Regions from separate parts of the Bacillus tuaregi genome, predicted to be linked through region 1. Evidence: riboswitches for the same ligand, from Rfam matches in the RefSeq annotation. Region 1 holds a riboswitch; each other region holds the start of a gene.
What was found. A riboswitch is a leader RNA that binds a small molecule or an ion and turns the genes downstream of it on or off. The one in region 1 is predicted to bind cobalamin.
Positions count from the first base shown of each region.

Region 2: it holds a riboswitch for cobalamin, as region 1 does, so the genes downstream of both, BQ5321_RS13755 (catalase) here and BQ5321_RS21915 ((2Fe-2S) ferredoxin domain-containing protein) in region 1, are expected to answer to the same signal.
Region 3: it holds a riboswitch for cobalamin, as region 1 does, so the genes downstream of both, BQ5321_RS12410 (ABC transporter substrate-binding protein) here and BQ5321_RS21915 ((2Fe-2S) ferredoxin domain-containing protein) in region 1, are expected to answer to the same signal.
Region 4: it holds a riboswitch for cobalamin, as region 1 does, so the genes downstream of both, cobT (nicotinate-nucleotide--dimethylbenzimidazole phosphoribosyltransferase) here and BQ5321_RS21915 ((2Fe-2S) ferredoxin domain-containing protein) in region 1, are expected to answer to the same signal.

Region 1 is NZ_LT629731.1:4,061,035-4,063,236, reverse strand. Features, by position in the region: cobalamin riboswitch at 222-406, opposite strand; cobalamin riboswitch at 598-782, shown strand; gene BQ5321_RS21915 ((2Fe-2S) ferredoxin domain-containing protein) at 931-1,308, shown strand; gene cobJ (precorrin-3B C(17)-methyltransferase) at 1,324-2,202, shown strand, end outside.
Region 2 is NZ_LT629731.1:2,397,718-2,399,919, reverse strand. Features, by position in the region: gene BQ5321_RS13760 (MATE family efflux transporter) at 1-376, shown strand, start outside; cobalamin riboswitch at 517-695, shown strand; gene BQ5321_RS13755 (catalase) at 1,163-2,202, shown strand, end outside.
Region 3 is NZ_LT629731.1:2,112,644-2,114,845, forward strand. Features, by position in the region: partial or broken gene BQ5321_RS12405 (LysR family transcriptional regulator substrate-binding protein) at 1-347, opposite strand, end outside; cobalamin riboswitch at 579-766, shown strand; gene BQ5321_RS12410 (ABC transporter substrate-binding protein) at 925-1,905, shown strand; gene BQ5321_RS12415 (FecCD family ABC transporter permease) at 1,902-2,202, shown strand, end outside.
Region 4 is NZ_LT629731.1:1,294,742-1,296,943, forward strand. Features, by position in the region: gene BQ5321_RS08450 (response regulator) at 1-178, shown strand, start outside; gene BQ5321_RS08455 (CheR family methyltransferase) at 202-1,068, shown strand; cobalamin riboswitch at 1,126-1,304, shown strand; gene cobT (nicotinate-nucleotide--dimethylbenzimidazole phosphoribosyltransferase) at 1,383-2,202, shown strand, end outside.

The DNA.
Region 1 (2,202 bases):
AGGACTTTCCAAGCATTAAACATACAAATTTCTTCTCCTTCAACTATTTATTTTTCAAAGAAGGAATCCCGCCCATTCCAATTCTTTTGCTATACCAATTAAATTTCCCCATAAAAAATACTCCTTTCATGATGAAAGAAGTACGGATTGTCAGCTGTTGCATCACGGTTAAATGAAACATAAGGCTGAAAATATTCGCCCCCCCTATCCTCGTAGGTTGAAACGGTTGACGCTTTATGGCAGGTCTCCTGGCTTTGGATCATCGCTAATTACAACCTTCCCGCCTTTAAAAGACAGTGGTTAAACATGTAATTTTGCTCCCCATTACAGTGGCGGGACCGCGTCGGACTTGAACCGACTTCCCTATTACGCATATAAAATATGCACCATAAAGTTTATGAAGTTTTAGGAATCGTCATCAGTATAACATGTGGACGTAAATCCTTCTAGGAAAATATTACAAAAGATATATATTTACAATTTGACCGAAAAATGCCTATTATAATAAATACATAGCTATTAATCTAAAAAATATCCTGTTTAAAAATTTTGGAATATGTTTTATGATTAGTCCATAATTTAGAATACAGGAAAATTAAATAGTGATCATTTAGAAGTTCCCTAAGTTAGTTTTAAGGGATAAAAGGGAATTCGGTGTAAATCCGAAGCAGCCCCCGCTACTGTAAAGCTGATGAAATTGTCAATGCCACTGGTGAAAACCGGGAAGGGACAAGAGTAAGATGAAGCGAAGCCAGGAGACCTACTTTTAAATGCAGTACGATACTTTTCGGAGGGAAAGGTAGAGGCATTGAAATGGTGTGAAAAGTTTAGTTTGTTTACTTTTCTAATTATTTGGCTTCTAAAACCTTAACTCTAACAGTTAAGGTTTTTTATTTTGCGCTTGCGCATTCATAAAAGGGGGAGGAAAAAGTGACCACTTGGAATCTTGAAGGAACAAAATCACACCTATTTATTTGTAATGGCAGCAGTTGTATGAGAAAAGGCGGGGAAGAGGTGACGTTAGCCGTTCGTCATGAAATTACTAGGCTTGAGTTGGACACACAGATTCATACGACACGGACTCGATGTAATGGCAGATGTCAGGATGCATGTATCGTTATTGCCTATCCGGAGGGCAACTGGTATCGGGTTGATTCACAAGAGACAGCACGTCAAATTGTACGTGACCTACAGGGTGACGGCCTTGAGGGAAATAAAATTTACCAATGGATGAATGGGGCGATGGTACCTAATCCAGCAGCTTCCCCTCCAGAAGGAATCCGGAAAGGTCCTGTTACAAAAGGGTAAAGGAGAGATTCGATTATGGAAAGAGGAAAATTATTTGTTGTAGGATTTGGTCCAGGGGATTTCAAACATATTACAGGACGCGCAGTGGAGGTGATTCAGGAAAGTGACTTAGTAATCGGTTATAAAACATATGTTGAGTTAATTGAACACTTTCTCAATGAGCAAACCGTCGTTAGTACCGGTATGACCGAGGAGGTTTCGAGAGCGCAGGAAGCAGTAAAGCAGGCTGAGAGCGGCAAAAAAGTAGCGGTTATATCGAGTGGAGATGCTGGTGTCTATGGCATGGCAGGTCTGATTTATGAAGTATTGATTGAAAAGGGCTGGAAGGAAGCCACAGGAGTTGAGGTAGAAATCGTACCGGGAATCTCGGCTATTAACTCATGCGCTTCTCTCCTGGGAGCGCCAGTTATGCATGATTCTTGCACGATTAGTTTGAGTGACCATCTCACACCGTGGGGGCTAATCGCCAAACGGGTGGAAGCAGCTGCCCAGGCTGATTTTGTGATTGCACTCTACAATCCGCGAAGCGGCAGACGAACAAGGCAAATTATTGAAACACAGAAAATCCTGCTGAAGTATCGTTCGCCTGAAACGCCTGTAGGACTTGTGAAAAGTGCTTACCGTGACCGTCAAAATGTTGTGATTACTAATCTAGCAGAAATGCTTAATCATGACATTGGGATGCTGACAACCGTTATTATCGGGAACTCTTCAACCTTTTTGTATGACAACCTAATCATTACCCCGCGTGGTTATCAAAGGAAGTATACGTTAAATGACGAGGAGCAGGCTTTAAAGCCGCATCAGCGACTAAAAAAAGAGGCAGAGCCATGGTCATTAGAACAGGAAGGCAATCTAGCATTAGATAAGGGATCCCATACAGAAGCACCAGTA
Region 2 (2,202 bases), 1.7 Mb from region 1:
GATCATTATGCTAGTGATTGCTTCCGTAGTTTACTTATTTGCAGAAGCCCTTACAGCTTTATTTGTAAAAGAAACCGATACAGTAAGGTTCGGTACGGATTATTTAAAAATCATTGCTTTCTTCTATCCCTTTATCGGGCTCAATTTCATTCTCAATGGAATTGTTAGGGCGGCAGGAGCCATGTACCAGGTGTTAATCCTGAACATCCTGTCCTTTTGGCTGCTTCGTTATCCTCTAACCTTTTTTTGCTCACATTTAATAGGTCAGAATGGGATTGCTCTTGGCATGGGAATTAGTTTCATTTTTAGCAGCATTTTTGCATTTTCTTATTTTAAGTGGGGAGGATGGAGGAAAAAGCCATTGTTTGCAGCATGATTCTAGTCAAAAAAATGAAATTTCAACAGTTCCTGAAAACGACCACCTCAAAAATTATTCAACAAAAATGAATTGACAGAATATATATAATTGTTTTAACTATTTTTATATGCTACAATAATGTTGGTAGAATTACAATTTTATATTCGTTTTATAAAGGTACTACGTAATGTAGTTTAATAGGGAAGATCGGTGTAATTCCGACGCTGTCCCCGCAACTGTAATGCTGACGATGATTCATGACCACTGTGCTCTTGCTCGGGAAGGGAATCGTAGAATGAAGCGAAGCCAGGAGACCTGCCTGCATAAAACCAATCAAACATTTTCTCGGGGACTAGGAAGTGGAGACGTTCGTTTTTTTCCATTTCCCAACGTTTCCATCTAAGGCTGCCTACTACCTATGAGGCAGCCTTTTTATATGAAGAAGGGAGGGGATATTTATGGTTAAAATGGGGTTCTTTTTCAGCGATGGTTTATTTATCATTACAGCTCCAACAGTCGAAACATGTGTGGAGATTGCTAGAGAAAAAGGCGAATTTACAGGCTGGTATAAATTATAAGGCAACATCATCGTTACACTTTTTAATCATTTTTCATGAATCCCTGTGGTGTCACTCTGCAGGGATTATTCTTGCTTGTTTAAGGAATGCCAGTTTACGCAAGCACTTTTGTTATCAATCCTATAAATCAATTTGTATTTTTTGTAAAAACCATCTCTCCGATTGTATAAATTTTACAAAAACAAACAAGATATAAGGGTAACGAATATCGAGGGGGTTTTATTATTTGGCAGAGAACAAAGATAGGAATGAACAGGAAGTAAAGCGTGAGACGTTGACCACACGTCAGGGGCATCCAGTATCTGATAATCAAAATATTCGGACCATCGGTGACCGAGGTCCAGCAACACTAGAGAATTACCATTTCATTGAAAAAATATCCCATTTTGACCGTGAAGAAATTCCGGAGCGTGTTGTACATGCACGAGGAACAGGAGCCTTCGGATATTTTGAAACCTATGGAAAAGTGGGCAATGAACCGGTAGAAAAATATACTCGGGCAAAGGTATTTTCAGGGGCTGGGAAACGGACTCCTCTAATGGTGCGATTCTCTACTGTTGCTGGAGCAAAGGACTCACCAGAAACGGCACGAGATCCGCGCGGCTTTGCGGTGAAAATGTATACGGAAGATGGAAACTGGGATTTGGTTGGGAACAACCTGAAGATTTTCTTTATCCGCGATGCGATGAAGTTTCCAGATATGATTCACGCTTTTAAAGCCGACCCGGCTTCGAATGTTTCCCATCCACAGAGGATGTTTGATTTTGTATCCCGAACACCTGAAGCAACACATATGATTACTTTTCTTTTTTCACCATGGGGAATTCCCGCCACCTACCGCCATATGCAGGGCTCAGGAGTCAATACCTATAAATGGGTGAATGCCAAGGGCGAGGCAGTGCTGGTGAAATACCACTGGGAGCCGAAACAAGGCATTCGTAATTTAACCCAGGAAGAGGCGGACAGGATTCAAGCAAAGAACGTTGGTCATGCGACACAGGATTTATATGAAGCGATTGAGTGCGGGGATTATCCGGAATGGGAGCTTTTTGTTCAGATTATGGAGGATGATTATCATCCGGAGCTCGATTTTGATCCGCTTGATGACACAAAGCTTTGGCCAGAGGAAAAATTCCCTTGGCTGCCAGTAGGACGAATGGTGCTCGACCGCAATCCAGCTGATTTCCACGCAGAAATTGAGCAGGCTGCCTTCGGGACAGGTGTGCTTGTTGATGGTATGGATTTTTCAGATGATAAAATGCTTCA
Region 3 (2,202 bases), 1.9 Mb from region 1:
TTTCTATAGGCAGGAACTTCAAGCTCCTTCGCAATAATTTTGTGTGGAATCCGCTGTAATATCAATTCTGGCTTTTCGCAAGCAGCAAGAGAATGGTATTCCGGAAGCACCACCAGTAAACGGTCTTGCTCTAGAAAGATCGTTTCAAACTCTGCTTTTGTCGGCAGCCGTAAAAAGCCAAAGTCGACACGTCCATTTAGAATCCAGCTCTCAATTTCTGTATAAGCCCCAAGCAGCAATTCAAAATCGATCATGGGGTAATCCTTCTGGAAAATTTTTATCATGTTAGGGAGCCAGTGTGAGGCAACGCTAGAAAAGGTCCCAATCCGAATCATCCCAGATTCCATTTGTGAATATGATATCCCATGTCTAAAGACGGTCTGCGACCTGCATGGGCTTTCCCGTTCGGAAAATCTGTAAAAGATAATGAAATCTAAAGTTCAGTTTATCTTAACCATGATGATATTCGGTACAAATGGGTGGTGCCTGGCATTTTTTCCTATTCTATGAAAATAAAGAGTTGATTATTGAAACGATTGTGCTAGAATACTAGATGAGAAAATTGCTTGACTAATTGAATCTTACATAGCTAGTAGGTGCCTTATCTTTGATAAGGTTAAAAGGGAAGCCGGTGCGAATCCGGCGCGGTCCCGCCACTGTTATTCGGGGATGACCTCGCAGTACCACTGTTCCAAATCTGGAATGGGAAGGAGAGGAAGTCACTTAACCCGTAAGCCAGGAAACCTGCCTATTTAGCTTGCCAACGAAATCCTTCGTGGAAAAGGATCGGCAGAATCAGTGTTTTTTATATATTCTGATTTCGCGCGCCCTGTTTCCAAATGGAAGCAGGGTTTTTCGTTGTAAGGAAAGACTTCAGCACATCAAGCTCCTCTCGAACAATTAACGAAGGGAAGAGATTGAGGAATGAAAAAAGTATTGGTATGTATTTTGACCGTATGGATAATGGTCATAATGAGCGCTTGTGGGACAACGCAAGAGACTTCGGATGGTGAGAATAACCGCACCTTTGAAACAGAAACAGAGAAAACAAACGAGAAAGCCACCGTTTACCCGCTTACGGTGAAGGATGCAACAGGAGTTGAAATCACTTTTGACCAAGCGCCGGAAAGGATTGTTTCCACCTCTCCATCCGAGACAGAGATTCTTTTTGCCTTAGGCCTTGGTGATAAAATTTATGGTGTATCTGATTTTGATGATTACCCAGAAGCAGCGAAAGACAAACCAAAAGTAGGCGGTGTGACAAAGCCAAATGAAGAAGCGATTATGGCGGTGAATCCGGATTTAGTAGTCGGTGGCATTTCCATGAAGGATGATATTGCAGAAAAATTCCGTGGGTTAGGTCTAAAATTGTATAAAACAGAGCCGAAAAAGATGGATGATATTCTAAATAATATTATTCAAATCGGGATTATTACTGATACACAGGAAAAGGCGGAGGAGCTTGTCGCCCAAATGAAAGAGGATATTCGTACCGTAACGGAAGCGGCTGCTGCCATAGAGGAAGAGGATAAGAAAAAAGTCTACATCGAATTTTCTCCAGGCTGGACGGTTGGTAAGGGTGAATTCATGGATGAACTGATTACATTGGCAGGAGGCGTAAATATTGCCGCTGATACAGAGGGCTGGAACGCCATTAATGCAGAGAAGATTATCCAGGATAACCCCGATGTCATCATCTATACTGCCAATGTGGTGGATGATAAATCTGGGAAACCTTTAGAAGAGCTTATTCAATCTCGAAATGGCTGGGATAAAATTACCGCGGTTCAAGAAGGCCATGTGACAGGGATAGAAGGAATGATTATGTCCAGACCTGGTCCTCGCATCACAGTGGCACTAAAACAAATCGCTGAAGCCATTTATCCAGGTTCAATTGAAAAATGAAAAAGAGATTAGCACTATGGGGGGGAGCGTGTTTCGTTCTCCTTCTCCTATCCGTTGTTATTAGTTTATCGCTTGGTTCTGCTCAGTTACCACTTTCGCAGGTTTGGGGAATTCTTTTACACCAGGTTCCTTTTGTTAAAAGCTTCATGGATCCCAATTGGCCTGAATCAGCACAGCAGATTATCTTAAAGGTTCGTTTGCCGCGAGTTTTCCTTGCGATTCTTGTTGGAGCCTGCTTATCACTGGCTGGGGCCGGCTTTCAGGGAGTGCTGCGCAATCCATTAGCCGATCCGTATA
Region 4 (2,202 bases), 2.8 Mb from region 1:
GGCGATTGGTAGAATCCGACAGATACAGCGATTTCAGGAGCTGCCGATTATTGCGCTGACAGCGAAGGCAATGAAAAATGACCGGGAGAAGTGCTTGGAAGCCGGGGCCTCGGATTATATTGTAAAGCCAATTGACCCTGAGAAGCTTATTTCCTTGATAAAGGTCTGGCTATATTAAAGAAGAAGGGATACTGTATGTGAATGATCAATTCAATGGATACTAGTATATTATCAATTGATGAGGGTTCCGAAGGTGAATTAGAAAAAATCGAAATTGAATTGTTATTAAAGGGTGTCTATGATTGGTGCGGATATGATTTCCGTGATTATGCCTATCCTTCGATTCGAAGGAGAGTCTGGCATCGGGTTCATGCTGAAAAATTGACCAGTATCACAGGGCTGCTTGAAAAGATCCTTCATGATGCTGCCTGTTTACAACGATTTATTGCTGATTTTTCCATCAATGTCACAGAGATGTTTCGAGACCCTCTCTTTTTTAGAGCATTTAGAGAAAAGGTTGTACCATTATTACGCACGTATCCATCGATTAGAATTTGGCATGCAGGCTGTTCGACAGGGGAAGAAGTGTATTCAATGGCCATGTTGCTGCATGAGGAAGGTCTCTATGAAAATGCCAAGCTTTATGCAACTGATATCAATCCGAACGTACTGAAAACTGCTAAGAGTGGATTATTTCCAATCGAAAATATGAAGAAATATACGAATAATTATATCCAGGCTGGAGGCAAGCAAGCCTTCTCAGATTATTACTGTGTAACAACGAATGGGGTAAAATTTGATCCGTTTTTAACCAAAAATGTCGTATTCGCTCAGCATAATCTTGTCTCAGACCGGTCCTTTAATACCTTTCATGTGATTCTGTGCAGGAATGTCCTAATTTATTTTAATAAAGGCTTGCAAAAAAAAGTGCATAAGCTTTTTTACGAAAGCCTAGGCATGTTTGGTATTCTTGGTCTTGGTGATAAGGAATCACTCTACTATTTGGAAATAAGTGATTCATATGAAGAGCTAAGTGTAAGTCAGAAGCTGTATAAAAAAATTAAATAGACCAGTTCATCTGCATCTTGACGATAGCAGAAATCCTTGTTATGTTATTGGATGAAAAAGTGCATAAAAGCATTGGGTGCCCTTTTAGGGAGAATAGGGAATGGAGTGAGAGTCTCCAGCGGTCCCGCCACTGTAATGGGGAGTTTCATTGGAAATGCCACTGGAGTATACCTCTGGGAAGGGCTGATGAAGTGATGATCCTAAGCCAGGAGACCTGCCTGTTTGCTTTGATGGATATAGATGATGGAAAAGTCTGTAGTTTATTTGGTATTCAAATAAGCTGCAGGCTTTTTTATTTAAGGAGGATGAAGAGAATGTCATTATTACAGAAAACACTTGAGAAGATTGAGTGCTTGGACCATGGAATCACAACCTTAGCGAGGGAAAGAGTAGATAATCTGATTAAGCCGGCGAAGAGCTTAGGGAAGCTGGAGGATTTGGCCGTGCAGCTAGCGGGTATTACAAAAAATTTGGAACCCTCATTTGACGAGAAGGCAATTATTGTTATGGCGGGTGACCATGGGGTTTATGAGGAAGGCGTAACGAATAATCCGCAGGAGGTTACCGTTGCACAGACTCTAAATTTTGCCAAGGGACTTACAGGTGTTTGTGTCATTGGACAGGTATCAGGTGCGCGCATTGTCCCGGTTGATATAGGTATAAAAAGTGAGCTGCCGCCTGATGTGGGGATTATTCTGAGAAAGGTAAAAAACGGGACAGAGAATATGGCAAAAGGCCCTGCCATGACAAGGGAAGAGGCAGTAAAAGCGATTGAAGTAGGCATTGAAATCGCCAATGACGAAATGGCTAAAGGTGCTCAAATCCTTGGAACAGGTGAAATGGGGATTGCTAACACGACACCAAGTACGGCGATATTGTCTGTATTACTAAATTGTGATCCAATAGGGATCACTGGGAGAGGGGCAGGATTAGGCAAGGGGGGGATTGAGCACAAAGCGGAGGTAATTAGGAGAGCTATACTTATTAACGAGCCAAACCCCCATGATGCTATTGATGTATTAGCAAAGGTGGGTGGTTTGGAAATTGGCGGTATGGCAGGTGTGATGCTAGGAGCGGCCGCTAACCGTGTTCCTGTTGTAGTCGATGGCTATATTTCCACAATCGCAGCTATCA